Regions from separate parts of the Streptomyces sp. TLI_55 genome, predicted to be linked through region 1. Evidence: predicted binding sites of a transcription regulator. Region 1 holds the regulator's gene; the other holds the start of a gene.
What was found. The regulator HspR, encoded in region 1, represses chaperone genes until heat shock. The targets are predictions, from matches to a motif close to TTGAGNNNNNNNNNCTCAA.

Region 1 (15,779 bases):
CTGATGGTCCCCCTCCGCGCCCGGCGCACACCCGGCGGAACCCGTTTCTCCGCGTGAGCTGCCGGAAATCCACCGGTGATCGCCGTGTTACGCACCGCATCTAACGTCCCCTCATGGCGGACATATTTGACGCGTACGCGTTGGCCGACGCGTGGGACGAGATGTTTGTGCGGCCGGGTGAGGTCAGGACCGCCTATGAGCCGGTGCTGGCGGCCCTTCAGCCGATCGAGCCGAGTGAACTGCGCTTCCGGGCCGACCAGATGGCCCGGGCGTTCACCGACCGGGGCGTGACCTACGCCTTCGCGGGCGAGGAGCGGCCCTGGCCGCTGGACCTCGTGCCGAGGATCCTCGACGCCCTGGAGTGGGATCTCATACAACGGGGGGTCGCCCAGCGGGTGCGGGCCCTGGAGGCCTATCTCGGCGACGCCTACGGGCACTGCCGGGCCTTCGAGGACGGTGTCGTGCCGTGGCGGCTGCTCCTCAACTCCCCCCACTTCCACCGGGTGGCGCACGGGGTCGAACCACCCGGCGGGGTGCGCATCCACGTCGCCGGCATCGACCTGGTCCGGGACGAGGCCGGTGACTTCCGGGTGCTGGAGGACAACGTCCGGGTGCCCAGCGGTGTCTCGTACGTCATCGAGAACCGGCGGGCCATGACCCGGATCTTCCCCTCCCTCTTCGCCGAGCAGCACGTCGTGCCGGTGGACGGGTACGCGCAGAAGCTGCTCGCCGCGCTGCGCAAAGCCGCTCCGGACGGGGCCGACGACCCGCGTGTCGTCGTCCTCACCCCCGGGCCCAGCAACGCGGCCTACTTCGAACACGCCCTGCTGGCACGGCTGATGGGCGTGCAGCTGGTCGAGGGGCACGACCTGGTGTGCCGGGGCAACCGGGTGTGGATGCGGACCACGCGCGGCGAGGTGCCGGTGCATGTCGTATACCGGCGCCTCGACGACGACTTCCTCGACCCGCTGCACTTCCGGCCCGACTCGGTCATCGGCTGCCCCGGCATCATGAGCGCCGCGATGGCCGGGAACGTCACCCTCGCCAACGCCGTCGGCAACGGCATCGCCGACGACAAGCTGCTCTACACCTACGTCCCCGACCTCATCCGCTACTACCTCGGCGAAGAACCGATTCTCCCCAACGTCGAGTCCTTCCGCCCCGACGAACCGGGCCAGCTCGACGCCGTCCTCGACCAGATCGACCAGCTCGTCATCAAGCCGGTCGACGGGGCGGGCGGGCAGGGCATCGTCATCGGGCCCAAGGCCGACGCCGAGACCCTGCGCAAGACCCGGAAAGCCGTCCTCGCCGACCCGCGCGGCTTCATCGCCCAGCGGCCCGTCGCCCTGTCCACCTCCCCCACCCTCGCCGGAGAACGGATGGCACCGCGCCACATCGACCTCAGGCCGTTCGCCGTCAACGACGGCAACGATGTCTGGGTGCTGCCCGGCGGCCTCACCCGCGTCGCCCTCCAGGAGGGCAATCTGATCGTCAACTCCAGTCAGGGCGGCGGCTCCAAGGACACCTGGGTACTCGCCGAGGGCCCCGCCGAGCCGCTCGACGAGGTGCCGAGCGCCGAGGGACTCCCCGAGGTCGCACCCCGCCAGCACGGTCCCGACGGCAACCCCACCTTCGTGGAGGAAGGGGCGCAGCAGCAGTGAGCGACGTGATCCTCTCCCGGATAGCCGAGGCACTGACCTGGACCGGCCGCTACGTCGAACGGGCCGATGCCACCGGACGCATCCTCGACGCCTACCTCCACCGCATGCTGGAGGACCCCTGGCGCGACGAGGACGTGGCCTGCCGCTCGCTGTACGCGATCCTCGGCGTCGACGCGGGCGCCGAGCGCGTCGACATGCAGCAGGTCCTCGACCAGCTGGCCTTCGACTCCCGCTCCACCTGCTCCATCGAGGGCGCCCTCGGCGCCGCCCGGCTCAACGCCCGCAGCGCCCGGGAGGCCGTCTCCTCGGAGATGTGGGAGTGCCTCAACTCCACCTGGCACGCCCTCGCCGACCAGCGCCGCGCGGCCCGCCGTACCGGCCCCTACGCCTATCTGGAGCTCGTACGGGCCCGTGCCGCGCTGTTCTTCGGGCTCGCCGACTCCACCATGAGCCGGGACGACAGCTGGCGTTTCGTGGTCCTCGGGCGCAGCCTGGAACGGGTGGACATGACCGTACGACTGCTGTCGGTACGCGTGCTCGACGCCGCCCACGCGCCGGACTGGACGACGCTGCTGAGCGCGTCCGGCGCCGACGAGGCGTACGCGCGCGTGCACAGCGGTTTCGGCGACAACGCGCGCGTGGCCGAATTCCTGTTGCTGGACCGGGACTTCCCGCGCTCCGCGCTGCACGCCCTGACCACCGCCGAGGAGTGCCTCAGCGCCCTCGGCCGCCCCCGCCAGGACCCGGCCCGCCGCCCGATCGGACGCCTGCGCACCCGCCTCGAATACCTCGACCTGACCGCCCTCCAGGACCAGCTCCCCGCCCTCCTCGGCGACCTGCAACAGGCCTGCATGGCCTCGGCGGAGGCGGTCGCGGAGCGGTTCTTCCCGTACCAGGGGCCCGTGATCTGGGCCCAGGAAGGGGCGTGAGCAGATGGCGCGCCGCCTGAGGATCAAGCACGTCACACGGGTGTCGTACGCCCAGCCCGCGGCCTCCTCCCACAACGAGGTCCGCATGACCCCGCTGACCCTGCCGGGCCAGACCACCCTGGACTCCCGGGTCACCGTCAGCCCGGCGACCTCCACCTGGTCGTACTGGGACTACTGGGGCACCCAGGTCACCGGCTTCGACCTCCTCGACCCGCACGCCGACCTCACCATCACGGCCTCCAGCCTGGTGGAGACGGCCCCGCCGGACGCCCTGCCCGAGGCGCCGAGCTGGGCGGAACTGTCGGAAAGTACGGCGAGTTCCCGCCTGTTGGAGTTCACGGGCCCCACCGCCCGTACGACCGTCCCCGCGAAGCTCCTCAAGAAGGCCCGGAAGGCCGCCGCCGGCCTCGACCCGCACGAGACGGCCGTCGCGGTCTCCGCCCTGGTCGCCGACCGGGTCACCTACCTCCCCGGCGCCACGGGCGTGACCACCTCCGCGGCCGAGGCCTGGGAACAGGGCGCCGGCGTCTGCCAGGACATCGCCCACGTCACCATCGCCCTGCTGCGCGGCCTGGGCCTGCCGACCCGGTACGTCTCCGGCTACCTCCACCCCGAGCGGGACGCGGAGCTGCACCGCCCGGTCGCGGGACAGAGCCACGCCTGGATCGAGTACTGGGCCGGCGACTGGTGCGGCTACGACCCGACGAACCGCACCCGCGCCGACGAGTCGCACGTCGTGGTCGGCCGCGGCCGGGACTACGACGACGTGACCCCGCACAAGGGCATCTACCGGGGCGTGCCCGGCGGCCCGCCGGAGGTGACGGTGGAGTTCACACGGGTGGCCTGACCGCCCGGGACCGACTCGTGTCGCCCTCCTCCCCTTTCCGGGGCGGAGGGCGCACAATCGCCGTCATGCCGACAGCGCGCCCGATCAGGCTCATGGCACTGTCCCTGACCGCCCTGCTGCTCGTCGCCGGCTGCGGCGACGACGGCGACGACCCCGGCAGCACGGCCCCGAAGCCGCACAAGGACGGGCACCTCACCTTCACCCTGCTGACCCTGCACTGCGGGATCACGGGCGTGACGGGCTCCCACGCGGACGCCCCGCCCGAGGGTCAGTTCTGCGCCGCACGGCTGCGGGTGGAGAACAACGACCCGAACTACCACACCTACGAGTCGGCGCGGCAGCGCGTCGCGGGCGTCACCGGCGACCGCTCCCGTCCCGACGCCTTCGCGATGGCGGTGCGCCGCCAGTCGGAGAAGGTGCGGCTCGGCGGCCACACCCTCATGGAGGTCGAGCTCTGGTACGACGTCCCGAAAGGCGCGAAGATCACCGGCCTGCGGGTGTCCGGCGACAACGACCCGACCAGCTTCACCAGCACCAAGCCCATCGGACGGGCGCCGAACGGGGTGTTCATCCCGATGACGCCCGCCGGGCCGGAGGCTACTTCAACTTGATCTGGGCACAGGCGGCGGCGAACTTCGCGGTGCAGATCTGCTTCACGCTGTAGATGCCGTCGGCGACGACCGTGCTCTTGATGTTGGACTGCGTCAGCGCGGACACCGACACCAGCTGGGCCGGGATGTCCTTGTCGGTGGGGCTGTCGACGCGGTCCTGGGTGAGCGAGTCGAACAGGATGCCCTTGCCCTGGATCTTCGACACGGCCATCTCGGCGGCGGCCTCGGCCTCCAGCGGGTAGGACTTGTAGACGCTCATGTACTGCTCGCCGCTGACGATCCGCTGCACGGCGGCCAGTTCGGCGTCCTGGCCGGTGATGGGCGGCAGGTCGGTCATGCCGGCCTCCTCCATCGCCTCGATGGCGGCGCCGGCCATGGCGTCGTTGGCGGAGTAGACGGCGGCGATGTTGCCCTTGCCGATCGCCGAGATCGCTTCGGCCATGTCCTTCTTCGCGATGGCCGGCTTCCAGCCGTCGACGTCGTACGTCTTGGCGATCGACACCTTGCCGGTGATCTCGGAGAGCGCGCCCGCCTTGAACTGTCCGGCGTTCGGGTCGGAGGGCGAGCCGTTGAGCATGACGATCTTGTCGGAGGTGTCGATGCCCGAGCCCAGCGACTCGATGAGCGTGCGGCCCTGCACCTCGCCGACGAGTTCGTTGTCGAAGGAGACGTACGCGTCGATGGGGCCCTCGGCGAGCCGGTCGTAGGCGATGACCGGGATGCCGGCGGACTTGGCCTTCTTCACCATGGGGGCGATGGCGTGCGAGTCCACGGCGTCCAGCAGGATGACGTCGACCTTGTCGTCGATCATCTTCTGCATCTGGCCGGCCTGCTTCTTGGCATCCGCCTCGCCGTTGGCGTAGACGGTCCGGCCTTCCTTCTTGGTGAGCTCCGCGACCTTCTTCTGGATGATCGGGTAGTCGAAGTCCTCGTAGCGCGTGTTGGTCGTCTCCGGCATCAGCACACCGACGGTGACGTCGTTGCCCTTGGTCGGACTCGCGTCGGCACTGTCCCCCGTCACACCCAGGGCCCCGCAGGCGGTCAGCGACAGGGCCATCGAGGACACGGCCATGCATATGGCGGTACGACGCATTGGGGAGCTCACTTCTGGTGCCTTCCGGACGCGGGCGCAGCTTTGCGACCCAGATGACTGAAAAGCCAACGCGGCGACGCCCCTCAGCGTCAAGCGGAACCACTTAACGAGTGCGCAACGCCACGCTCCGCTTCTTATGTGAAGAGATGGCGGAACCCCCTCCAAACACCCTTTACGGACCCTTCATTCAAGCGGAGCCCGGGCGAAGGCAAAGATCCGTACAACCAACTCCATTCCTCACGAGTCGTGATCACGACGGCTTGCGCCGACCGTTTCCCATCCGCTCAGAGGATCGAATGAACCCAGCCAGACGCACGACGATCACGTCCGCCGCCGTGCTCGCCGTGACCGGTGGTCTCCTCACCGCGACCGCCGCCCCCGCCTCCGCCGCGACGACCTGCGCCTCGCCGGTCTTCAAGCGGCAGTTCTTCGCGAACACCACCTTCTCCGGGACCCCGAGGAAGACCGACTGCGACAACGCCATCGACCAGAGCTGGAGCGGCGGCCCCGCCTCCGGGCTGCCGTCGAACGACTTCGGTGTGCGGTGGTCGGTGACGCGGGACTTCGGCTCGGGAGGCCCGTTCGCGTTGAGCGCGTCGGGGCTGGACGGGATACGGGTGTACGTCGACGGCGTGCGCAAGATCGACCTGTGGAAGAACACGTCGGCGACCGTCTCCAAGACCGTGAACGTCACCATCCCGTCCGGCAGCCACACGCTCCGCGTCGACTACGCCAACTGGACCGGCAGCGCCAAGGTCAAGTTCGCCTACACGCCCCGCACCTCCGCGACCGTCGACAAGGTCAAGCCTCTGACGCCGACGGGCACCTCGGTGTCGTACGACGCGGCGACCGGCAAGGCGAAGCTCACCTGGGCGAAGAACAAGGAGATGGACCTCGCGGGCTACCGCGTGTACCGCCGCCTCAAGGGCGTCTCCTTCGGCAGCACCCCGCTCGCGACGACGACCTCGACGTCGTACACCGACACCCCACCCCCCACCGGCGAGACCTACTACTACGAGGTCCGCGCCTACGACACGGCCGGCAACGTCTCCGGCGGCACCGCCGACCAGGGGGTGACGACGCCGGACCGTACGGGGCCCGCCGCGCCCACCGGGCTCAGCGCGCACGGGGATCTCGACGGGATGGTGCTGGGCTGGGACACCGTGCCGGGGGCGGTCGGGTACGAGGTGTTCGAGAAGGACGCGGCGACCGGCTCGTACACCCTGCTGAAGTCGCTCACCGGCACCTCCTACCTGCACTACGTGGGTCAGGACGAGACCCTGCACACGTATGTCGTGCGCTCCCTCGACGCGCTGGGCAACCCGGGCCCGTACTCGGCGCCGGTCACCTCCGACGGCATCGACCGGACCGCACCCCCCGCTCCGTCCGGACTGCACGTGGTCACCAACCGCGGTGACGTGCACGTGAGTTGGCAGACGCCCGAGGCGCACACCCGCGACGAGCTGGACAATTACGGCCGCTTCACCGTGTACCGCTCCGTGGGCACCGCCCTCGGCGCCGACGCCGAGCGCGTCGACTGCGACTACCTCACCACGCTCGACAGCGCGGGCGGCGTCTACGTCTTCGACTGCGACGACCCCACCTGGGCGTACGCCACCACGTACACCTACGCCGTCACCTTCACCGACGGGCGGGGCAACGAGTCCGCCCCGTCCGCGCCCGTCACGGTGACGACCGCCGACCGTGTCCCGCCCGCGCCCGTCACCGGCCTGACCGCGACGCCCCGCGCCGACGGCATGCTGCTGCGCTGGAACGCGTCCACGGACCAGGACATCGACCACTACTGGGCCGCGCGAGGCGTGCGCCAGGCCGACGGCTCGTTCAAGGCCACGGACCCCTGCACGCGGAGCACCACCGACCCGCTGACCGCCCTGTGCATCGACATCCCGGACGGCGAGCACGCCGCCTACGCGGTCTACGCCGTCGACAAGTGGGGCAACGTGTCGTCCTGGACCGTCGTCGACGCCACCGAGCTGGCCATCACCCCGGGCGAGCCCATCGGCGCCGACTCCGGCGCGCTGTGGGGCAGCGGGGGCTGGACCATGCCCGAGCAGGGCAAGAACGTCCTGTGGCACTGCGAGGGCGCCTTCTGCGCGGACGTCACCGCGTACCGCGTCAGCCGCTGGAACGCCGAGACGCAGGCCTACGACCTGCTGGGCACCGTGGCCCCGAAGGACGGCGTCTTCTACCAGTCCTACACCGACGCCGCGATGCCGCTCGGCTCGATCTCCTACTACCGGGTCGTCGGCGTCCTGTCCGACGGCACCGAGACCGCCGCCGCCCACCCCTGGCAGATCCGGCCGGACCTCGTCTGAGCCCGAGAGCCCCCGAAGAACCCGAGGAATACGACTAGATGAACCACCCTCGCTTCACGACGGCCGCTGCCGCGAGCGCGGTCGTCCTGGCCACGGCGGGCACGCTGCTCACCGTCACGCCCGCCTCCGCCGCCACCACCTGCACCTCCCCCGTCTTCAAGCGGCAGTTCTTCGCCAACACCACCTTCTCCGGCACCCCGAAGAAGACCGACTGCGACAACGCCATCGACCAGAGCTGGAGCGGCGCCCCCGCCTCCGGGCTGCCGTCCGACAACTTCGGTGTGCGGTGGTCGGTGACGCGGGACTTCGGCTCCGGTGGGCCCTTCTCCCTCGCCGCCTCCGGGCTCGACGGCATCCGCGTCTACCTCGACGGCACCCGCAAGGTCGACCTGTGGAAGAACACCTCCACCACCGTGTCGAAGACCGTCAACGTCACCATCCCGTCCGGCAAGCACACCCTCCGCGTCGACTACGCCAACTGGACCGGCAGCGCCAAGGTCAAGTTCGCCTACACGCCCCGCACCTCCGCGACCGTCGACAAGGTCAAGCCCCTTGCCCCCACCGGGGCTTCGGTGTCGTACGACCAGGCCACCGGCAAGGCCAAGCTCACCTGGGCGAAGAACAAGGAGATGGACCTCGCCGGGTACCGGGTCTACCGCCGCCTCAAGGGCGCCTCCTTCGGCAGCACCTCGCTCGCGACGACGACCTCGACGTCGTACACCGACCTCCCCGGGGCGACCGGCGAGACGTACTACTACGAGGTCCGCGCCTACGACAAGGCGGGCAACACCTCCACCGGTACGACCGACCAGGGCGTCACCACCATCGACCACACCGCCCCCAAGGGGATCACCGGTCTCACGGCGGACGGCACCACGGCCGGGGTCTCCCTGACCTGGCAGGCCTCCGTGTCGACGGACATCGACCACTACGAGGTGTGGACCTACCGCAAGGGCGAACCGGACCCGGACGGGCCGGACTTCGTGGTGGGGACCTCGTTCAACGCCCCGGTGCCGGCCGACGACGCGGGCGTGCCCTACGCCTTCTCCGTAGTGGCCGTCGACACCGCGGCCAACGTCTCGCCCGACTCGGACGGAGTGTCCGCGAGCCGGGACGTGGCCTCGACGGCCGCCGCGCCGACCGGCCTGGCGACGCAGCCGCCCGCCGACGACCTCACGATGGTCACGTGGACGGCGTCGCCCGACGAGGTCGGCGGCTACCACGTCTACCGCCGGACCAGCCCCACCGGTGCCTGGACGGCCATCGGCGCCACCAACGGCACCGGGTGGGAGGACCGGACCGCGCCGGCCGGCAAGGCGTACTACTACGTCGCCACCGTGGGCGCGGACGGGCTGGAGTCGCTGCCCTCCGAGCAGATCTCCGCCGAGCGCGTCACCAAGGCGACGGCGGTCGGGCCGAAGGCTCCGCGGCTGACGCTGGTGACGAACGGGATACCGGGGCGTTCCGCGATCCAGGTGACCGCCGCGCCGGGCGCCGGCGACGAGGGGCGGCAGCTGAAGGGGTACTCCTGGGAGATGTCCGGGGCGTGCGGTGACAGCGGCACGCAGCTGTCGACCACAGGGGCCATCTCCTGGGTCGCGCCCTACAACGGGCCCTGCATGGTGACCGTGTACGCCGTCGACCACTACGGCCGGGTCGGGTACGAAGGCGCCTCGCTGGAGTTCTTCAGCGGGCGGTGACATACGGGAGCGGGGCCCGGAGGACGAACCTCCGGGCCCCGCTCTCGTGTGTATGGCTAGTCCTTGGCCTTCTTCGGCCGCCAGACCACCAGCGCGCTGGTCTGCTGCACCTCCTGGTACGGCACCAGGTCACGCCGGTACGACGCGTGCACCGCCGCTTCCCGCTGCCGCATCGCGGCGGCGGCGCCTTCCAGTGCCGCCTCCATCTCCGCGACCCGGGACTGCAGCGCGGCGACCTGGTTCTCCAGCTCGATGATGCGCTTGATGCCGGCCAGGTTGATGCCCTCGTCCTGCGACAACTGCTGCACGGTGCGCAGCAGTTCGATGTCGCGGGCCGAGTAGCGGCGGCCCCGCCCGGCGGTGCGGTCCGGGGAGACCAGGCCGAGGCGGTCGTACTGGCGAAGGGTCTGCGGGTGCAGGCCGGAGAGTTGGGCCGCCACCGAGATGACGTAGACCGGGGTCTCCTCGGTCAGTTCGTACGGGTTGCGTCGACGGCCGTCCATCACTCTCATGCTCCCTTCGCGGCCTGGAACAGCTCCGCCCGCGGATCCTCGTCCGCGGTTGCCTCGCGATACGCCTCAAGCGCTTCACGAGCCTTCCCCGTCACGTCCTTGGGGACACTCACCTCGACGGTGACCAGGAGGTCGCCGCGGGTGCCGTCCTTGCGGACCGCGCCCTTGCCGCGGGCGCGCATGGTGCGGCCGTTGGGGGTGCCGGGCGGCAGCTTGAGGGTGACGGGCGGGCCGCCCAGGGTGGGGACCCGGACCTCGCCGCCGAGGGCCGCCTCCGCGAACGTCACCGGGACGGTCACCGTGAGGTTGTCGTCCTTGCGGCCGAAGACCGGGTGGGCGTCGACATGGACGGTGACGTACAAGTCGCCCGCGGGGCCGCCCCGTTCGCCCGGCGCGCCCTTGCCGCGCAGGCGGATGCGCTGGTTGTCCGTCACCCCGGCGGGGATGCGGACCTGCATCGTGCGCGAGGACTTGGCGCGGCCGCTGCCCTTGCACTCCATGCAGGGGTGCTCGGCGATGAGGCCGCGGCCCTTGCAGTCGGGGCAGGGGTCGGTCAGCGAGAAGCCGCCGCCCGAGCCCCGGGCCACCTGGCCGGTGCCGACGCAGGTCGGGCACACGCGGGGGGTGCCGTTCTTGTCGCCGGTGCCGGAACACGCCTTGCAGGGGGACTGCGAGGACATCCGCAGCGGGACCGTGGCCCCTTCGATGGCCTCCGTGAAGCTCAGCGTGACCTCGGTGTCGATGTCCTGGCCGCGTCGCGGCTGGACCCGGGTGCCCCCGGTGCCGCCGCGGTTGAACAGGCCGCCGAACACGTCGCCGATGCCGCCGCCGAAGCCGCCGGAACCCTGGCCGCCCTGGCCGCCACCGCCTCCGAAGAGGTCACCGAGATCGAAGTTGAAGGAGCCGCCGCCCGCGCCCGGCCCGGCGCGGAAGCCGCCGTTGCCGAACAGCGCGCGGGCTTCGTCGTACTCCTTGCGCTTCTTGGGGTCGCCGAGGATGTCGTTCGCCTCGGAGATCTCCTTGAAGCGCTCCTCCGCCTTGGTGTTGCCCTTGTTGGCGTCCGGGTGGAACTCGCGGGCGAGCTTCCGGTACGCCTTCTTGATCTCGGCCTCGGTGGCGTCCTTGGGGACGCCGAGGACCTTGTAGTAGTCCTTCTCGATGAAGTCCTTGGTGCTCATCCTCGACGCCCCTCCTCTCGGTCGGTCCCGTTGACGTCAGCCCTCTTCAGAGCTGTTGTCCTTCTCCTCGGTCTCGGCGTCCTCGGCCTTGACCGTCTGCGCACCCGGCTGCGGTTCGGCGACGGCCACCCGGGCGGGGCGGATGGTGCGCTCGCCGATGCGATACCCCGGCTGGAGGATCGCCACGCAGGTCGTCTCGGTGACGTCCGGTGCGTAACTGTGCATCAGGGCCTCGTGGATCGTCGGGTCGAAGGGCTCGCCCTCCTTGCCGAACTGCTGCAGACCCATCTTCGCCGCGACGGTCTCCAGCGACTCCCCGACGGACTTGAATCCGCCGACGAACTCGCCGTGGTCCCGGGCGCGGCCGATGTCGTCGAGCACGGGCAGGAGTTCGGTCAGGAGGTTCGCGATGGCGATCTCCTTGACCGTGATCCGGTCCCGCTCCACGCGGCGGCGGTAGTTCTGGAACTCGGCCTGGAGCCGCTGGAGGTCCGTGGTGCGCTCCTCGAGCGCCTTGCGGACCTGGTCCAGCTGGGCCGTCAGGCCGGCGATCTGTGCGTTTGCGTCCCCGGCCGGGGCCGCCCCCTCACCCTCGGGCGAGGCGGCGGTCTTCGGCTCGGCGTCGTCGGGGGTCGCGCCGGAGGGGACGTCGGGCTTCTCCTCGAAGCCCGGGGTCTCCTCCGTCACGCGGCACCGTCCTTACGGTCCTCGTCGACGATCTCGGCGTCGACGACGTCGTCGTCGGCCTTCGGGGCCTCGGTGCCCGCGCCACCCGCGGCCTGCGCGGCGTTGGCGTCGGCGTACATGGCCTGGCCGACCTTCTGGGAGACCGCGGCGACCTTCTCGGTGGCCGTGCGGATCTCGGCGGTGTCCTCGCCCTTGAGCGCGGTCTTCAGCTCCTCGACGGCGGCCTCGACCTCGGTCTTGACCTCGCCGGGGACCTTGTCCTCGTTGTCCTTGAGGAACTTCTCCGTCTGGTAGACGAGCTGCTCGCCCTGGTTGCGGGTCTCGGCGGCCTCGCGGCGGCGGTGGTCCTCGTCCGCGTACTGCTCGGCCTCCTGGCGCATCCGGTCGACCTCGTCCTTCGGCAGCGAGGAGCCGCCGGTGACAGTCATCTTCTGCTCCTTGCCCGTGCCCAGGTCCTTGGCGGTCACGTGCATGATTCCGTTGGCGTCGATGTCGAAGGACACCTCGATCTGCGGGACGCCGCGGGGCGCCGGCGGCAGACCGGTCAGCTCGAACATCCCGAGCTTCTTGTTGTACGCCGCGATCTCGCGCTCGCCCTGGTAGACCTGGATCTGCACGGACGGCTGGTTGTCCTCGGCCGTGGTGAAGATCTCGGACCGCTTGGTCGGGATCGTGGTGTTGCGCTCGATGAGCTTGGTCATGATGCCGCCCTTGGTCTCGATGCCGAGGGACAGCGGGGTCACGTCGAGGAGCAGGACGTCCTTGACCTCACCCTTGAGGACACCGGCCTGGAGGGACGCGCCGATGGCGACGACCTCGTCCGGGTTGACGCCCTTGTTGGCGTCCTTGCCGCCGGTGAGCTCCTTGACGAGCTCGGCGACGGCGGGCATGCGGGTGGAGCCACCGACGAGGACGACGTGGTCGATCTCGTTGATGGAGATGCCGGCGTCCTTGATGACGTTGTGGAACGGCGTCTTGCAGCGCTCCAGGAGGTCCGCGGTCAGCTGCTGGAACTGGGCGCGGGTGAGCTTCTCGTCGAGGTGCAGGGGGCCCTCGGCGGAGGCGGTGATGTAGGGCAGGTTGATCGAGGTCTCGGTGGACGAGGACAGCTCGATCTTCGCCTTCTCGGCGGCCTCGCGCAGACGCTGGAGCGCCATCTTGTCCTTGGCGAGGTCCACGCCGTGGCCCGACTTGAACTGCTGGACCAGGTAGTCGACGACGCGCTGGTCCCAGTCGTCACCACCGAGGTGGTTGTCACCGTTGGTGGCCTTCACCTCGACGACGCCGTCGCCGATCTCCAGGAGGGACACGTCGAAGGTGCCGCCACCGAGGTCGAAGACGAGGATCGTCTGGTCGTCCTTGTCGAGGCCGTAGGCGAGCGCGGCCGCGGTCGGCTCGTTGACGATACGAAGGACGTTGAGACCGGCGATCTCACCGGCTTCCTTCGTCGCCTGACGCTCCGAGTCGTTGAAGTACGCCGGGACGGTGATGACTGCGTCGGTCACCTTCTCGCCCAGGTAGGCCTCGGCGTCCCGCTTCAGCTTCTGGAGGATGAACGCCGAGATCTGCTGCGGGTTGAAGGGCTTCCCGTCGAGCTCGATCTTCCAGTCGGTGCCCATGTGGCGCTTCACGGACCGGATGGTCCGGTCCACGTTGGTGACCGCCTGGCGCTTGGCCACCTCGCCGACGAGCACTTCGCCGTTCTTCGCGAAGGCGACGACGGACGGCGTGGTCCTGGCACCCTCGGCGTTGGTGATGACGGTGGGCTCGCCGCCTTCGAGAACGCTGACGACGGAGTTAGTCGTGCCCAGGTCGATGCCGACCGCACGTGCCATGGTTGATTCCTCCAGCTGACTTGAGTGGAACGGACTCAAGTGTGCATGACGCCCGCGAATGGGTCAACAGACCTGAGTCTGTGAGGCTCAACTCTTATCCGTTCCTTACACGCAACTGCGTCCTGACCTGCGAAGATACCGGTCGAGGAGTCCCGGAGGACTTCACCCGCAGCAGCGCGAGTACGACGACCAGGGCGCCCGAGGCCACCCACAGCGCCGCCGTTCCGCCCACCCACCCGAGGTGCTCCAGCACCCCGACGAGCACCCCGGCGAAGGCCCCGAGCCCGAGCAGCACCACCGTCCCCTGCGGGGTCAGCCCGAGCCTGCGCAGCCGGTGCCCGAGATGGTCGGGCCCGCGCCGCCCGGCCAGCCGCCGGGAGACGACGACCAGAAGGACGTCGGCGACGGCGACCGCGTTGAGCGCGAACAGCACCCCCGCGCTGGAGACCGCCTCGTGCCCGGTCCGCGCCACCACGCCCGCCGCCGCGAGCACGAACCCGGCGAACAGCGCCCCACTCGAACCGAGCCCCACGCGCGCGGGCGGCCAGTTGTGCATGAGGAACCCGGTCAGCGCGGCGGCCAGCACGCTCAGCAGCACCGCGAGCCCGTCCATCACCTCGGCCGCCGCACAGGCGCCCACACCGAAGGCGGCGACGACCCCGACGGTCCCGGCGAGCCCGTCGGCATGGTCGAGTGCCCGGAACCCCAGGGCCACGAACACGATCCAGCCCACCGCGAGCACCCCGCCGACGACGCCGGTCTCCTCGTACGGCACCACACAGGCCGCCGCCACGGCCGTACCGACGCAGAGCACGCGCGCACGGACGCGCCAGAGGTCGGCGGCGAGCCCGAGGGCGGCGACGGCGCCGGCCGCGACGAGAAGTTCCCCGCCGCCCAGGGGTGCGACCTCCGTCCACTCCCCCGTGGCGACGACGGCGCAGGTCGCGAGGACGACGGCCACACCCCCGGACAGCGGCACCTTGCGCTGCTGTCTGCGGCGGTCGACGAGACCGAGGCGCAGGGCGGGCGCGCGGAGTACGGCCGCCAGGACGGCGGTCAGCAGCAGAGCGGTCGTGGCGGCGGCGATCCCATAGAGCACGCGTCTTAAAGTAGTGATGAATGTACCAATTTGATACGAATAACACGTTCGGATTGCCACACGTCTTAAGGGAACCCTCAGCGATCCAGATCACTCCGCGGCTGGCTACAGTGCGATGGAAGATACGGGTAGTCTCAGACGGACTGCATAAGTTACCGCTTAGTAATCTCCCTCGCAGGCCCGAGGAGCCCCCAAATGCAACTCGCCGCGATCATCGTGTCGATGGTCACCATGGCAGTCGGCATCGCCCTGTTCGGGCGAGCCACCCTGCAGATCGTCCGCTTCATGATGCTCGGCCAGCCGGTCCCGGCCGGAACCCGGACCAACGACCCGGTCACGCGCACCATCACCGTGGTCAAGGAGTTCCTCGGCCACACCCGGATGAACCGCTGGGGCATCGTGGGCTTCGCCCACTGGTTCGTGGCGATCGGCTTCTACACGCTGCTGCTGACCATCGTGAACGCCACCGGCCAGCTCTTCCAGGCCGACTGGCTGCTGCCGATCATCGGCGACTGGGCGCCGTACAACCTCTTCGTCGAGGTCATCGGCACCCTGACGGTCGTCGGCATCCTGACGCTGATCGTCATCCGGCAGCTGAACCGGCCGGGCGGCGCGGGCCGCAAGTCCCGGTTCGCGGGCTCCAACACGGGCCAGGCGTACTTCGTCGAGACGGTCATCCTGATCGTCGGCGTCTGCATCTTCATGCTGCACGCGCTCGAAGGCGCCCAGCACCACGTCGACGGCTACGAGGCCTCGTTCCTGATCTCGTACCCGGTCGTCCACGCGCTGGAGAACCTGGACCTCTCCACCCTCCAGAACCTCACGTACTTCTTCGCCGGCCTGAAGATCGTGACCTCCTTCGTCTGGATGATCGTCGTCTCCCTGAAGACCGACATGGGTGTGGCCTGGCACCGCTTCCTCGGCTTCCCGAACATCTGGTTCAAGCGCAACGCCGACGGCGCCACCTCGCTGGGCGCGCTGCTCCCGATGACCTCCGGCGGCAAGCCGATCGACTTCACCGACCCCGGTGACGACGACGTCTTCGGTGTCAGCCAGGTCGAGCAGTTCTCCTGGAAGGGCCTGCTCGACTTCTCCACCTGCACCGAGTGCGGCCGCTGCCAGTCGCAGTGCCCCGCCTGGAACACCGGCAAGCCGCTCTCCCCCAAGCTCCTGATCATGTCCCTGCGGGACCACGCCCACGCCAAGGCGCCCTACCTGCTCGCGGGTGGCGGCAAGACCATGGAGGGCGAGGAGAAGGCGTCCGAGGAGCAGCTTGCTTCGGTGCCCGCGG
Region 2 (15,779 bases), 1.3 Mb from region 1:
TCCTGACTCGTGTACCCATGGGCCCGGGTGACGCTCCGTCAACTGACGGGTACTCCCGGTACGGTTCCCGACCCTCCCAGCGCCAGTGGGCAGCGGTTGTGCATCACCCGACCCGCCACTCGAAGGAGTGAACCCCGGACGGGAGTTGGGGGGCAAGTTCCCATGGCACAGTCAGAGGCCTTGCACGGTGGGCCGGTTGGACGTCCGCGGCGCACGATGGCATCATCTGCCGCCGCTCCCGGCCGGAGTAAATCATTCCACCCCAAATCAGACGCCTGACCTGCGCGCCCGCACCGATTCGGCGACCGATGCCAGCCTTTCGTGAACCCTGTGAAGGGCTCGTGCAGACTGGCTGGATGCGCACTGAACTCGTATCGGAGCCCGGCGATCCGATCCGCCCCAACGAGGACTTCGCGAGCGTCGGCCTTCCGGCCTCCGGGCGGGGCGGAGCACTGGTGGTCCTGGACGGTGTCACACCGCCGAAGGGCCCGACAGGCTGTCTGCATTCCGTCCCCTGGTTCGTCTCCCGCCTGGGCGGCGCCCTGACCGAACTGACCGTTTCCCGCCCGGATGTTCCGCTGCCCGAGGCACTGCGCCTCGCTGTTGCGCGTACCGCCGATTCCCATGCGCACACCTGTGACCTTTCTCACCCACGCACCCCACAGGCAACGGTGGTGCTGACGCGCTGGTCGGAGGGGTCCCTGGAGTACCTGGTCCTGTCGGACTCGGCCCTGCTGCTGGAATCACCGGACGGCGCGGTCACACCCCTCCTGGACGACCGGCTGGCCCTCCTGCCCCGCGAGTCCCTCACGACCGACGCCCACATCGACGCACATCTGCGCAACAAGGAGGGCGGCTTCTTCACCGCGGCGGCCGACCCCTCGGTGGCGGGCCGGGCGGTGACGGGGGTTGTCCCGCGCACGGAGGTACGAGCACTGGCCGCCCTGACGGACGGGGCCACCCGCTGGGTGGAGAAGTTCCGGGAGGGCGACTGGACGGACCTGTTCACCTTCGTACGCAAGGAGGGCGCTCAGGCGCTGGTGACGCGGGTGCGGGAGCTGGAGACCGCGGACACGGAACGGGAGTTCCTGGGGCTCAGCAAGCGGCATGACGACGCGTCGGTGGTGTACGCGGAGCTCTGAGGGCTGCGCCTACCGCTGCCGGCTATTTCTCCATGCCCAGGTTCAACTGATGCAGCAGCCGCGCCAGCTCCGACACCTCCCGCGGGTCCCAGTCCGCCAGCCGCCCCGCGTACCGGGCCCGGCGCGCGTCCCGCACCCGGCCGACCCGTGAGCGCCCCTCCTCCGTCAGCTCCACCAGCCAGGCCCGTCCGTCCGCGGGATCGGGCGCGCGGGTGACCAGGCCCAGGTCTTCCAGGGCCCGCAGCTGCCGGGACATCGTGGCCTTGCCGACGCCGATGTACGCGGCGAGTTCCGTGGCCCGCTGGCGGCCGTACTCGTCGAGGCGCACCAGGAGGCCGTACGCGGAGGACTCCAGATCCGGGTGGACCTCACGGGCCATCTCGCCCTGGTTGGCCCGGGCGCGCCGCAGCAGCACGGTCAGCTCGCGTTCCAGCGCCAGGAACTCGGGCTGGTTCACACCACTCCCGGACACGGCGGAGCCGGCTCCGCGTCCGCCGCCGTTCGCGTCTTCGTGCACGTCAGTCCCCGCCTCGGTTTTCCCGGTCGTGAAAGTTTCCGCCAAATGCCGTCATCGCCGCAGCTCGGCCAGTATTTCGCAGGCTTAGACCAACGGCAGCCTCCGGTCCCTCTTCCCTGGCCCTCTTCTACGTGCGTAGCTTCGTCATCAGGCACACACTGGCATGACCACGCCAGGACACCCCCCATGGTTCCGGTACGTTCCCCCACCGCGCCTCCGGAGGCACGCATGCCCGTGCACAGACTCAGACCCGTCCGACTCCTCCTCGCGGCCCTCGTCGCCCTCGCGGGGACCCTGCTCGCCGCCGCCCCCTCCCCCGCCGCCGAGACCCCCGCCCGCGGCTCCGCGTACATGGGCATCGGCGTCCTCGCCCACGACGGCCAGAACGGCACCCCCCGCGACACCCGCGCCGCCCAGACCGAGGGCGTGGACGTCTCCGGCCACCAAGGAAACGTCGCCTGGTCCACCCTTTGGAGCAGCGGGGTGAAATGGGCCTACGTGAAGGCGACCGAAGGCACGTACTACACGAACCCGTACTTCGCCCAGCAGTACAACGGCTCCTACAACGTCGGCATGATCCGCGGCGCGTACCACTTCGCCACCCCGGACACGACCGGCGGCGCCACGCAGGCCGACTACTTCGTCGACCACGGCGGCGGCTGGTCCAAGGACGGCAGGACGCTCCCCGGCGCCCTCGACATCGAGTGGAACCCGTACGGCGACTCCTGCTACGGCAAGACGCAGAGCGGAATGGTCACCTGGATCCGCGACTTCCTGAACCGCTACAAGGCCCGCACCGGCCGCGACGCCGTCATCTACACGGCCACCAGCTGGTGGACCGACTGCACGGGCAACTACGCCGGCTTCGCCACCGCCAACCCGCTGTGGATCGCGCGCTACGCGTCGACCGTGGGGACGCTGCCGGCGGGGTGGGACTACCAGACCATGTGGCAGTACACCTCCTCCGGGCCGACCGTGGGTGACCACGACAAGTTCAACGGGGCGCTCGACCGGGTGCAGGCCTTGGCCAACGGATAGTGCAACGCCGCCACCGGCTGGGGGTCCGGGGGTTATCCCCCGGACGATGCGGCAACGGGGCGCTCGACCCGGTCGTCGCCCTCGCCAACGGCTGACACACCGACGTACGACGAAGGCCCGGGCCTCCCTCACGGGACCCGGGCCTTCACCTCATCCGATCGCGTCCGTCACGCCGCGACCGGACGTCTTGCGGTGGCCGCGGCCGTGCGTCACGCCGCCACCGGTACCTCCGGCGCCGCCCCGTTCGTCGCCGGGGACAGGGCCAGTTCCAGGACCTGGCGGACGTCGGTCACCGGGTGGACCTCCAGCTTGTCCAGCACCTCGGCGGGGACGTCGTCCAGGTCGGCCTCGTTGCGCTTGGGGATGATGACGGTCGTGACGCCCGCCCGGTGCGCGGCCAGCAGCTTCTGCTTCACGCCGCCGATCGGCAGGACCCGGCCGGTCAGGGAGACCTCGCCGGTCATCGCCACGTCCGTGCGGACCAGCCGCCCGCTGAGCAGCGACGCCAGTGCCGTCGTCATCGTGATGCCCGCGCTCGGGCCGTCCTTCGGCACCGCACCCGCCGGGAAGTGGATGTGCACGCCGCGGTCCTTCAGGTCGCCGACCGGCAGCTCCAGTTCGGCGCCGTGCGAGCGGAGGAAGCTGAGCGCGATCTGCGCGCTCTCCTTCATCACGTCGCCCAGCTGACCGGTGAGGGTCAGGCCCGCCGCGCCCGTCTCCGGGTCGGCCAGCGACGCCTCCACGTACAGCACGTCACCGCCCGCTCCGGTCACCGCCAGGCCCGTCGCCACACCCGGCACCGCGGTGCGGCGCTCGGCCGGGTCCTGGGCGGACTCGGGGACGTGGTGCGGACGGCCGATCAGGTCCCGCAGGTCCGCGTCCGTCACGGTGAACGGCAGCTTCCGCTCGCCCAGTTCGTGCTGGGCGGCGACCTTCCTCAGGAGCCGCGCGATGGACCGCTCCAGGGTGCGGACGCCCGCCTCGCGCGTGTACTCGCCGGCGAGCTTGCGCAGCGCGCTCTCCTCCAGCGTGACCTCGTCCTTGTCGAGGCCCGCCCGCTCCAGCTGGCGCGGGAGCAGGTGGTCCCGGGCGATGACGACCTTCTCGTCCTCGGTGTAGCCGTCGAGGCGGACCAGCTCCATACGGTCGAGCAGGGCCTCCGGGATCGCCTCCAGGACGTTCGCCGTGGCGAGGAACACCACGTCGGACAGGTCGAGTTCGACCTCCAGGTAGTGGTCGCGGAAGGTGTGGTTCTGCGCGGGGTCGAGGACCTCCAGGAGGGCCGCCGCGGGGTCGCCGCGGAAGTCGGAGCCCACCTTGTCGATCTCGTCCAGCAGCACCACCGGGTTCATCGACCCGGCCTCCTTGATCGCCCGCACGATCCGGCCGGGCAGCGCGCCGACGTACGTACGCCGGTGGCCGCGGATCTCCGCCTCGTCGCGGACACCGCCGAGGGCGACGCGGACGAACTTGCGGCCCATGGCGTGCGCGACGGACTCACCGAGCGAGGTCTTGCCGACACCGGGCGGGCCGACGAGCGCCAGGACGGCACCGCCACGGCGGCCGCCCACGACACCCAGGCCGCGCTCGCTGCGGCGCTTGCGCACCGCGAGGTACTCGGTGATCCGCTCCTTCACGTCCTCCAGGCCCGCGTGCTCGGCGTCCAGGATCGCCTTGGCGCCCTGGATGTCGTACGCGTCCTCGGTCCGCTCGTTCCACGGGAGTTCGAGGACGGTGTCCAGCCAGGTGCGGATCCACGACCCCTCGGGGGACTGGTCGGAGGACCGCTCCAGCTTGTCGACCTCCTTCAGCGCCGCTTCCCGCACCTTCTCCGGCAGGTCGGCGGCCTCCACGCGGGCGCGGTAGTCATCGGACTCCTCGCCCTCCTGCTCGCCGTTGAGCTCGCGCAGTTCCTTGCGTACGGCTTCCAGTTGGCGGCGGAGCAGGAACTCGCGCTGCTGCTTGTCGACGCCTTCCTGGACGTCCTTGGCGATGGTCTCGGCGACGTCCTGCTCGGCGAGGTGGTCGCGCAGCTGCTGGGTGGCGAGCTTGAGGCGGGCGACCGGGTCGGCGGTCTCCAGCAGCTCGACCTTCTGTTCGGTGGTCAGGAACGGCGAGTAACCGGAGTTGTCGGCGAGCGCGGAGACGTCGTCGATGGCCTGGACACGGTCGACGACCTGCCAGGCGCCGCGCTTGCGCAGCCAGGCGGTGGCGAGCGCCTTGTATTCCTTGACCAGTTCGGCGGCATGGCCGGGCAGCGGTTCGGGGACCGTCTGGTCGATCGTGGTCCCCTCGACCCACAGGGCGGCGCCCGGGCCGGTGGTTCCCGCACCGATCTGCACCCTGCCCCGGCCGCGGATGAGCGCGCCCGGGTCGCCGTCGGCCAGCCGGCCGACCTGCTCGACGGTGCCGAGCACACCGGTGCTCGCGTAGGTCCCGTCGATCCGCGGCACCAGCAGGACCTTCGGCTTGCCGGGCTGCGAACGGGCGGCGGCCTGGGCGGCCTCCACCGCGGCCCGCACGTCGGCGTCGTTCAGGTCCAGCGGCACCACCATTCCGGGCAGCACGACCTCGTCGTCGAGCGGCAGCACAGGCAGAGTGAGCGGTGTGGACGTCGAAGCCATGATCTCCCCTTCGGCAGTCAAGTTGAGCTATGCCGACTCAATGCACGTGAGCCTTTGATTGTTCCCCCGGGTGCGTTCGCTGTGAGCGATCACCTCTGTCGGGGTCGCTGAGCGGCCACGTATCGTCGACAACGGTAATAACCGCTGAAGCATTCCACCTATTACAGGGAGATGTCGTGGACGAGACCGTGCGGGCCTGGGTGGACGGGTGGGTCGTCTCGCGCGGGGCGGCCCCGCCGGTGGTGGAACCCTGGGGCTGCACGATCGACATGGGCTCGGAGGAGCACGTCACCCGGCATGTCTTCGGCGCGGTCGGTGACGCCGTGGACGAGGCGGCCGTACGCAAGGTCGCCGAGGGGGTGACCGGGGCCGGGGTGTGGCTCAAGGTGTTCCGGGACCCGGCCGTGGTGGGCAACTGGCTGGGCGCGGACTGGTGGATCGACCCGGAGCCCGGATACCTGATGGCCCTCCCGCTGACGCGCGACGCGGCGGACCTGCGGGTCCCGGACGGCTACCGGCAGCGCACCTGGTCCCGCGGCGGAGTCGTCCGCACGATGATCGCCGGCCCCGACGGCTCCTGGGCGGCCCGCGGCCAGCTCGCCCCGACCGGCGCCACCGCGGTCGCCGACCAGATCGCCACGTCCCCCGCCCACCGGCGCCGCGGCCTCGGCACCCTCGTCATGCGCACGCTCCAGCGGGCGGCGCTGGAACAGGGTGCCGAGCGGTGCGTGCTGGCGGGGACGCCTGAGGGGCGGGCGCTGTACGAGTCCATGGGGTGGACGGTGGCGGCGATGCTGACGAGCGCGAAGTACACCGGGGGCTGAGACCGGGGGCTGCCGGACCGGCTGATCGCCCGGCAGCGGGACCACTTCGCCGGGCGCTGTGAGGCGGTGGAGCGGAAGACCCGGGGTCACACGTCCCCGCGGCCTCAGCGCACGCCGGGCCGCCGACCTGGCCGAACGGGAGCCGGTGCGGCCGGCCGGTGTGACGCTGCGGCGGCCGGTGCGGCCGGCCGGTGTGACCCTGCGGCGGCCGGTGCTGCCGACGCGGGCATGCGGCGGATCGCCGCCATGGAGTCGGCCGTGTGGGGCCGGGACCGGGGCCGGCTCGCGGACGACCTCGTCGGCCGGGTGGCCGCCGCCCCCGACGAGATCGCGGTCTACGTCGCCGAGGCGGACGGGCAGGTCGTCTCCGCCGCCTGGCCGGCCTTCCGGGCGGGCACCGGGTTCGCGCGCCCGTGGGGCGGCTCCACGCTCGCCGCGTGGCGGGGCCGGGGCATCTACCGCGCCCTCGTCGCCACCCGCGCCGCCCTCGCCGCCGCCCGGGGCGTCACCTACCTGCACGTCGACGCCTCCGACGACAGCGCCCCCATCCTGCGCCGCCTGGGTTTCACGGCGGTGACGACGACCACGCCGTACGTGGGGACGCCGGGCGACCGCGGCGGACCCTGATCCGCCGACGGATGAACAACGGCCCGGCATACCGACGTTGGCAGCAGGCCTGGCCAAGGCCCGTTTGCGCGGCGGGAACTGACGGAAGAGAACTTCCTGCACGCCGTATTCTGAGCCGGCGTGAAGGGGGGATGGCTCATGGGGCCGTTGATCGCTGTGATGGGGAGCGCGGATCCGGGGCGGCGGCTGGACCCGCCGTTGACGGACGCGGACGACGCGCTGAGGGCCTGCGAGGAGATCGGCGCGGAGCTCGCCGCCGAGGGGTGCCGGATCATCGTGTACTCCAGCGAGGCGCAGTTCGTCGAGAGCCGGGTCGTCGCCGGCTTCCTGACCCGGGAGGACCTGCCGGACGGCTCCGTCCAGGTCCGGCCGCCCTACGAGGACGGCGACATCGACTTCCCGCTGCGTGACAAGCGGCCCGAGGCCTTCGACCTGCGGTACGAGCCGGGCAACGACTGGGAGGTCAGCTTCTACCGGTCGCTGCGCGACGTCGACGGGGTCGTCCTCGTCGGCGGCGGCCGCTCGACGCTGGTCACGGGGATGATCTGCCTCGCGTTCGGGATACCGCTGTATCCGCTGGCGTCCTTCGGCGGTTCCGCCCGCAAGGTCTGGGAGACCATGAACCGGTCCACCCATCACGCCACGGCGGACGAGGTGTCCGCCATGGGCGCGCAGTGGGGTCCGGGCAGCGCCCAGCGGCTGGTGCGGCTGCTGGGCACGCAGCGGGAGCGGCGCGAGGAGAAGCAGCGCGAGGAGGCCAGGTCCCGGCGGGGCGCCACCCTGCGGGCCGGGCTCGGCGCGGTCACCGGCATGCTGCTGCTCCTGCTCGGCTTCGCGACCATCCCGCTCACGTACGCCGTCGAGTCGAGCACCGCGGTCAACCTCAGCGCGCTGATCGTGGGCGCGCTGGCCACCGGCACCTCGGGGGCGATCACCCGGACCGTCTTCGACCGCGAGACCCACTGGGCGCGGACGGCGGTCCTCGGCATGTCGGCCGGCGGGATCGCCTTCCTGCTCTTCGTCTCCGCCCAGCTGGCCGCGTCGCCCGACATCCTGGCCGGCGAGGGCGTCCGCCGTCTGCTGTTCTTCGTGCTGGCCGTCGGCTATGTCTCGGGCTTCACGTTCGACGCGGTCTACAACCGCCTGAAGCAGACGGAACCGCCCGCACCGCCGGTGCTCCCGGGGCTGCCGACGGGGGTGCCGGGCGGGGCGACGCCGCCGCAGGGGCCCGGAGGCGCCTGATGGAGTCGCCGGCCCGGCTCAACGTCTTCCTCAGCCACCGCTACCACTCCCCCGCCGAGAACCTGTACTTCTGGGAGCTGCTCAGCTCCGCCGAGGACGTCTCGTTCCGCGTCGACGAGGCGGTCTCCTTCACCAGCCCCGTCCGCCTGGAGCGCATGATCCGGGACGCGGACGGGTTCGTCGGCATCCATCCGCTGCCGGGTGACCCCCGCGAGGTGCATCTGCTGCCCCGGCTGCGGCACATGGCCCGCTACTTCCGGCTGGAACTGGGCATGGCGGTACGGGCCCGCAAGCCGACCGTGGTCTTCCACGACCAGCGGTTGCTGCCGGTGTTACGGGCTCCGGAGAGCGTGCGTCTGGTGCCGTACGACGCCCAGGAGACCGAGGCGGCGACCCACTCCGCGCTGCCCGGGAAGGTCGAGTCGGTCTACCGGGGCTTCCTCGCCGAGGCGCACGTGTCGGCGTCGGCGCAGCGGCGGCGGTCCCATCACCAGCGCCGGGTGGGGCTGGTCGTGTCGCCCGAGAACAGGGCCGCCACGCCCGCCCTGACCGAGGCCCTGGAGGAGCACTCCTGGGAGCCCGTCGTCCTGCCCTGGCCGCCCCGTCTCGACCTCGATCTGATCACGCGGTTACGGGCCTGCGACTGGGTGATCGTCGACCTGGACACCGTGCGGGGCCATCTCGTGGCCGCCTTCACCCACGGCCAGTTCGTCCCGACGCTGCCGATCGTCTCGCCCCGGGCCCCCGGGACGCCGGAGGAGACGCTCTACGGCGGGAGCGCGACCGGCCACCGCAAGGCGATCGTGCGCTGGGACGATCCCGACGGCCTCGTCGCGGCCGTCGAACCCCATCTGCGGGTCATCGACGAACAGCCCCGCTACATCGGCAGCACCGCGCAGGCCCTGGACTACTTCCGCTCCGCCGCCAAGCGCAACGAACGCGTCTTCCTCAGCTACGCCACCGCCAACCACGACCACGCCGCCACGTTCTCGCAGCTGCTGAACGAGCGCTTCCAGAACGTCTTCGACTTCCGCCGGCACGGCGCCATCGGGGTCGGCGAGGACTGGCTCGACGACCTGATGGGGAACCTGGCCAAGTCCGCGGTCGGGGTGCTGCTGCTGTCGAAGGAGTACCTGGAGAGCAAGTACTGCATGCTGGAGGCCCGGGAGTTGTACCGGCACTCCATCGAGGGGGACGTACGCCTCGTGCCCGTCTGCCTGGAGAAGCTGGACCTGCCCGACTTCCTCCAGCGCACCCAGTACCGCAACCTCGCCCGGCACACCCCGCTCGGCATCGTCACCGAGCTCCTCGACCAACTCCCGCCCACCGCCTGACCATCGGCCAGCAAGCCACCCCGATCACCAGCGAGAACAGGTGCCCCCAGCCGCTCAGCGGATCGGTCAGCGCCACCAGGTCCTGGACCAGCATCCACCCGAACCCCGCCAGCAACGGCCACCGCAGCCACTGCCGCAGCAGCCCCGCCAACGCCCCGAAGCTCGCGGCGACGCCGAAGCTGATGCCGTAGTCCAGCCGGTGCAGTGAGCTGTCCGGCAGATGCCCGGCCAGCACCGCGAGCCCCACCGGCACCTCGGTCGCCAGCGTCGCCAGGACGTGCCCCAGCAGAAAGACGACCGCCGTCCGCGCCCCGCCGATCCGCCGCTCCAGCGCGGTCAGCACGAGGAGGAAGCCGACGGCGTACGGCGAGAGCAAACCGCCCGCGACCCACAGCGCGCTGGCCGGCAGCACGAGCGCCGGCGTCCGCACGAGGTGCGCCACATCGGTGCTGGAGGCCTGGAGCAGGCGGTGCACGAGGTCGGGGTCGGCGTACTCGGTGACCAGCGAGGTCACGGCGAGGACGGCGGCGTACCCGAAGGTGAAGGGGGTTCCGGTGGGGGTGGGGAGCAGGCGCCAGGGGCGGGGACGTACCGGCGCCGGGCGGGTGGCCGGTGCCGGCGCTCGCTGGGCCGGGATGCCGTCGAGCAGCTCGGCGGCATCCGGAAGACCTGCCGTCTCAGTCCGTTCCACCGCGAGGCACTCCTTCCGTTTCACCCCACGATTCGCGCCCGACCCGCCCGCTGTCTGTGACCGGCGCCACGCGGGCCCCGATTCACAGACAGTTCTCAACCACCGCTCCACAGGCGGCGGACGCACCCCCGCCACCCCAATTGCCTGTACAGAGACCGCCGAACTGCGAAAATGACCCGATGCCCATCTCGTACGACACCCCTGAAGTCCTGGACCGTCGCGAGGGCCCGCACGGCGAGGTCGTGCTGCGCCGGCACGGTCAGCTGCTGCAGATCATCGCCAACGGCTGTTTCCTGATGGACACCTCGGACGGCCGCTCGGAGCGGCTGCTGGTCGACGCCGCGCTCGCCGCGCTGGACGACCGGCCCGCGCCGAGCGTGCTGATCGGCGGACTCGGTGTCGGCTTCTCGCTCGCGCACGCGGCCGAGAATCCGCGCTGGGGCCGGATCACGGTCGTGGAGCGGGAACCGGCCATCATCGACTGGCACCGCGACGGCCCGCTGTCCGAACTCTCCGCGCGGGCACTGGCGGATGCACGCGCAAAGATTCTGGAAACGGATCTTGTCACTTACGTCAATGAGACATCGGACACGTACGACGCGCTGTGCCTGGACATCGACAACGGACCCGACTGGACCGTCACCGAGGGCAACGACGGCCTGTACTCCCCGGCCGGACTCGCCAGCTGCGCAAGGGTGTTGAGACCGGGCGGGGTACTGGCGGTGTGGTCGGCGCAGCCCTCGCCGGAATTTGAAAGTTCCCTATGGAATGCCGGGTTCCAGCAGGTGCGTACCGAAGAGATCCCGGTTGCCCGGGGCGTTCCGGACGTCGTGCATCTCGGCGTCCGACCTGGATAGCCGAGGCGTGGTGACTCCCCGTACGCTGCATCCCTGACGCAGATCATTCAAGCGTCAATCGCAAGCATGCGCAGGCAGGCCAGAGAGCGGAATCACCCCACTGATTCCGGAAAGCAACTTTTGGGGCGGGCGATGGAGCAGACACACACCTCCCACAACGGCACGGCTACGGCCACCCCGGGCGCGCAGCGCCGGGTGCTGGTGGTCGAGGACGACCCGACGATCGTGGAGGCCATCGCGACCCGGCTGCGCGCCGAGGGATTCCTCGTGCAGACCGCGGGCGACGGTCCGGCGGCGGTCGACACGGCCGAGGCCTGGCAGCCCGATCTGCTGATCCTCGACATCATGCTGCCCGGCTTCGACGGCCTGGAGGTCTGCCGCCGGGTGCAGGCCGCCCGTCCGGTGCCGGTCATGATGCTGACCGCGCGGGACGACGAGACCGACATGCTGGTCGGGCTCGGCGTAGGCGCCGACGACTACATGACCAAGCCGTTCTCCATGCGGGAGTTGGCGGCCCGGGTGCACGTCCTGCTGCGGCGCGTGGAGCGGGCGGCGCTGGCCGCCGCGACGCCGAGAAGCGGCATCCTGCGGCTCGGTGAGCTGGAGATCGACCACGCGCAGCGGCGGGTACGGGTCCGCAGCGAGGACGTCCACCTCACCCCGACCGAGTTCGACCTGCTGGTGTGCCTGGCGAACACCCCGCGCGCGGTGCTCTCCCGGGAGCAGCTGCTGGCCGAGGTGTGGGACTGGGCGGACGCCTCCGGCACCCGCACCGTCGACAGTCACATCAAGGCGCTGCGGCGGAAGATCGGCGCCGAGCGGATCCGCACGGTGCACGGCGTGGGCTACGCCCTGGAGACGCCGACGCCATGAGCGAGGGTCCGGCCGGACGGAGAGGCCCCGGGGGGCCCGGGGATCCCAAGGGTGCCCCCGGTGAGTCCTGGGGCAGCGTGCGCCCGTTCTCGATCAAGACCAAGCTGGGGGCACTGGTCGTCGCCTCGGTCCTGATCACCACGGGCCTGTCGATGATCGCGGTGCAGACGAAGACGGAGATCCGTTTCATCACGGTCTTCTCGATGATCGCCACGCTGCTGATCACCCAGTTCGTGGCGCACTCGCTCACGGCCCCGCTGGACGAGATGAACGCGGTCGCCCGGTCCATCTCGCACGGCGACTACACCCGCCGGGTCCGCGAGAACCGCCGGGACGAGCTGGGCGACCTCGCCGAGACCATCAACCGCATGGCCGACGACCTGGAGGCCCAGGAACAGCAGCGCAAGGAGCTCGTGGCGAACGTCAGCCATGAGCTCCGTACGCCCATCGCGGGCCTCAGGGCGGTGCTGGAGAACATCGTGGACGGGGTCTCGCCCGCGGACCCCGAGACGATGCGCACGGCGCTGAAGCAGACGGAACGGCTGGGCCGGCTGGTCGAGACGCTGCTGGACCTCTCCCGCCTCGACAACGGCGTCGTCCCGCTGAAGAAGCGCCGTTTCGAGGTGTGGCCGTATCTGTCGGGCGTGCTGAAGGAGGCCAACATGGTGGCCTCGGCGCGCGCGGGCATGAGTACCGGGTCCGGCAGCCATACGCGCACGGACGTGCATCTGCACCTGGACGTGACCCCGCCGGAGCTGACCGCGCACGCGGATCCGGAGCGGATCCACCAGGTGGTGGCGAACCTCATCGACAACGCCGTCAAGCACAGCCCGCCGCACGGCCGGGTCACGGTGAAGGCGCGGCGGGGCGCGCTGCCCGAGTCCCTCGAACTGGAGGTCCTCGACGAGGGCCCCGGCATTCCGCGCTCGGAGTGGCACCGGGTCTTCGAGCGGTTCAACCGCGGCAACATCACCCGGCCACACGGTCCGGGCAGCGACGGCGGCACCGGGCTCGGGCTGGCGATCGCCCGCTGGGCGGTGGATCTGCACGGCGGCCGGATCGGAGTGGCCGAATCCGAGCGGGGCTGCAGGATTCTTGTCACTCTCCCGGGACTTCCATCTCTGCCAAGTTGACGTAAAGTTCCAAGCGGAGCTTCAAGATCCACGGACGTCCGCGCTGACGGACACGTGTGATCGGCCACAGGCCCGCGCCTTCGGCGTCCAGGGGCCGTGCTCACCCCTTCCCAAGTGACGCCGTGAGAACCGGAACCACGCTTGTTTCCCGCCATTTCCAGCGGCGAAACACGGTTTTCGATGTGACTTACACGACGATGAACGGGCCCGGCCTGACCTTCTGGGTCTTGGGGGCGTAGCCTTTATTCCCGCTGTCCATCACCTTGTGAAGCGGAAGAGGGCGGTTGCCGCCGTGTCGCCACAGTCCCCCAGTAACTCGAGCATCTCGACCGACGCAGACCAAGCGGGCAAGAACCCCGCGGCCGCGTTCGGACCGAACGAGTGGCTCGTCGACGAGATCTATCAGCAGTACCTCCAGGACCCGAATTCGGTAGACCGAGCCTGGTGGGACTTCTTCGCCGACTACAAGCCGGGCGCGGCCGCCGCCCCGGCTGCGGCTGCTGCTCCGGCCCCCGCCGCCCCGGCTCAGGCGGCTCCTGCCGCCCCTGCGGCTCCGGCGACGCCCTCGGTGCCCGCGCCGGCCCCCGCGGCCGCGCAGCCCGCTGCCGCCGCTCCGGCGCCCGCCAAGGCCGCCGCCCCGGCTCCGGCCGCTGCTCCGGCTCAGGCCGCTGCTCCGGCCCCGGCTCCGGCGAAGCCCGCCGCGGCCAAGCCGAAGGCCGAGCCCGCCGCCGCGTCCGCGGAGGGTCCCGAGCTGGTCACGCTGCGCGGCCCCGCCGCCGCGGTCGCGAAGAACATGAACGCCTCGATCGAGGTGCCCACGGCCACGTCCGTGCGCGCGGTCCCGGTGAAGCTGCTCTTCGACAACCGCATCGTGATCAACAACCACCTGAAGCGCGCCCGGGGCGGGAAGATCTCCTTCACCCACCTCATCGGGTACGCGATGGTGCAGGCCATCAAGGCCATGCCGTCGATGAACTACTCCTTCACGGAGAAGGACGGCAAGCCGACCCTGGTCAAGCCGGAGCACGTCAACTTCGGCCTCGCCATCGACCTGGTGAAGCCCAACGGCGACCGCCAGCTGGTCGTCGCGGGCATCAAGAAGGCCGAGACGCTGAACTTCTTCGAGTTCTGGCAGGCCTACGAGGACATCGTCCGCCGCGCCCGTGAGGGCAAGCTGACGATGGACGACTTCTCGGGCGTCACGGTCTCCCTGACCAACCCGGGCGGCCTCGGCACCGTCCACTCGGTCCCGCGCCTCATGCCCGGCCAGTCGGTCATCATGGGCGTCGGCTCCATGGACTACCCCGCGGAGTTCCAGGGCACCTCCCAGGACACCCTGAACAAGCTCGGCATCTCGAAGGTCATGACGCTCACGTCGACCTACGACCACCGGGTCATCCAGGGCGCCGCCTCCGGCGAGTTCCTGCGGATCGTCGCGAACCTGCTGCTCGGCGAGAACGGCTTCTACGACGACATCTTCGAGGCGCTGCGCATCCCCTACGAGCCGGTCCGCTGGCTCCGGGACATCGACGCGTCGCACGACGACGACGTCACCAAGGCCGCCCGGGTCTTCGAGCTGATCCACTCCTACCGGGTCCGCGGCCACGTCATGGCCGACACCGACCCGCTGGAGTACCGCCAGCGCAAGCACCCCGACCTCGACATCACCGAGCACGGCCTCACCCTGTGGGACCTGGAGCGCGAGTTCGCCGTCGGCGGCTTCGCCGGCAAGTCGATGATGAAGCTGCGCGACATCCTCGGCGTGCTGCGCGACTCGTACTGCCGCACCACCGGCATCGAGTTCATGCACATCCAGGACCCCAAGCAGCGCAAGTGGATCCAGGACCGCGTCGAGCGCCCGCACTCCAAGCCGGAGCGCGAGGAGCAGCTGCGCATCCTGCGCCGGCTGAACGCGGCGGAGGCCTTCGAGACCTTCCTGCAGACGAAGTACGTCGGCCAGAAGCGGTTCTCCCTGGAGGGCGGCGAGTCCGTCATCCCGCTGCTTGACGCGGTCATCGACAGCGCGGCCGAGTCGCGCCTGGACGAGGTCGTCATCGGCATGGCCCACCGCGGCCGCCTGAACGTGCTCGCCAACATCGTCGGCAAGTCGTACGCGCAGATCTTCCGCGAGTTCGAGGGCAACCTCGACCCGAAGTCGATGCACGGCTCCGGTGACGTGAAGTACCACCTGGGCGCCCAGGGCACCTTCACCGGCCTGGACGGCGAGCAGATCACGGTCTCGCTGGCCGCCAACCCGTCCCACCTGGAGACGGTCGACCCGGTCATCGAGGGCATCGCCCGCGCCAAGCAGGACATCATCAACAAGGGCGGCACGGACTTCACCGTCCTGCCGGTCGCCCTGCACGGTGACGCGGCCTTCGCGGGCCAGGGCGTGGTGGCCGAGACGCTGAACATGTCGCAGCTGCGGGGCTACCGCACCGGCGGCACCGTCCACATCGTCATCAACAACCAGGTCGGCTTCACGGCGGCTCCCGAGTCGTCGCGCTCCTCGATGTACGCCACCGACGTGGCCCGCATGATCGAGGCCCCGATCTTCCACGTGAACGGCGACGACCCCGAGGCGGTCGTCCGGGTTGCCCGTCTGGCCTTCGAGTTCCGCCAGGCGTTCAACAAGGACGTCGTGATCGACCTCATCTGCTACCGCCGCCGCGGTCACAACGAGTCGGACAACCCGGCGTTCACGCAGCCGCTGATGTACGACCTGATCGACAAGAAGCGCTCGGTGCGCAAGCTCTACACCGAGTCCCTCATCGGTCGCGGCGACATCACCCTGGAAGAGGCCGAGCAGGCGCTGCAGGACTACCAGGGCCAGCTGGAGAAGGTCTTCACCGAGGTCCGCGAGGCCGTCTCGCAGCC

Region 2: a site for HspR is predicted at 5,344-5,362, ahead of lon (endopeptidase La). Genes of this name have one in related genera too.

The regions. Positions count from the first base shown of each region.
Region 1 is NZ_OAOJ01000001.1:4,950,101-4,965,879, reverse strand. It holds gene CRP56_RS22790 (circularly permuted type 2 ATP-grasp protein) at 114-1,661, shown strand; gene CRP56_RS22785 (alpha-E domain-containing protein) at 1,658-2,590, shown strand; gene CRP56_RS22780 (transglutaminase family protein) at 2,595-3,437, shown strand; gene CRP56_RS22775 (DUF4352 domain-containing protein) at 3,503-4,048, shown strand; gene CRP56_RS22770 (substrate-binding domain-containing protein) at 4,035-5,120, opposite strand; gene CRP56_RS22765 (PA14 domain-containing protein) at 5,438-7,477, shown strand; gene CRP56_RS22760 (PA14 domain-containing protein) at 7,516-9,177, shown strand; gene CRP56_RS22755 (heat shock protein transcriptional repressor HspR) at 9,234-9,680, opposite strand; gene dnaJ (molecular chaperone DnaJ) at 9,686-10,867, opposite strand; gene grpE (nucleotide exchange factor GrpE) at 10,904-11,554, opposite strand; gene dnaK (molecular chaperone DnaK) at 11,551-13,389, opposite strand; gene CRP56_RS22735 (MraY family glycosyltransferase) at 13,484-14,488, opposite strand; gene CRP56_RS22730 ((Fe-S)-binding protein) at 14,684-15,779, shown strand, end outside.
Region 2 is NZ_OAOJ01000001.1:6,263,177-6,278,955, reverse strand. It holds gene CRP56_RS29135 (protein phosphatase 2C domain-containing protein) at 357-1,142, shown strand; gene CRP56_RS29130 (MarR family winged helix-turn-helix transcriptional regulator) at 1,165-1,659, opposite strand; gene CRP56_RS29125 (lysozyme) at 1,888-2,697, shown strand; gene lon (endopeptidase La) at 2,907-5,321, opposite strand; gene CRP56_RS29115 (GNAT family N-acetyltransferase) at 5,498-6,145, shown strand; partial or broken gene CRP56_RS29110 (GNAT family N-acetyltransferase) at 6,161-6,772, shown strand; gene CRP56_RS29105 (hypothetical protein) at 6,911-8,014, shown strand; gene CRP56_RS29100 (toll/interleukin-1 receptor domain-containing protein) at 8,014-9,348, shown strand; gene CRP56_RS29095 (rhomboid-like protein) at 9,311-10,039, opposite strand; gene CRP56_RS29090 (spermidine synthase) at 10,219-10,896, shown strand; gene CRP56_RS29085 (response regulator transcription factor) at 11,029-11,769, shown strand; gene CRP56_RS29080 (HAMP domain-containing sensor histidine kinase) at 11,766-12,902, shown strand; gene CRP56_RS29075 (multifunctional oxoglutarate decarboxylase/oxoglutarate dehydrogenase thiamine pyrophosphate-binding subunit/dihydrolipoyllysine-residue succinyltransferase subunit) at 13,195-15,779, shown strand, end outside.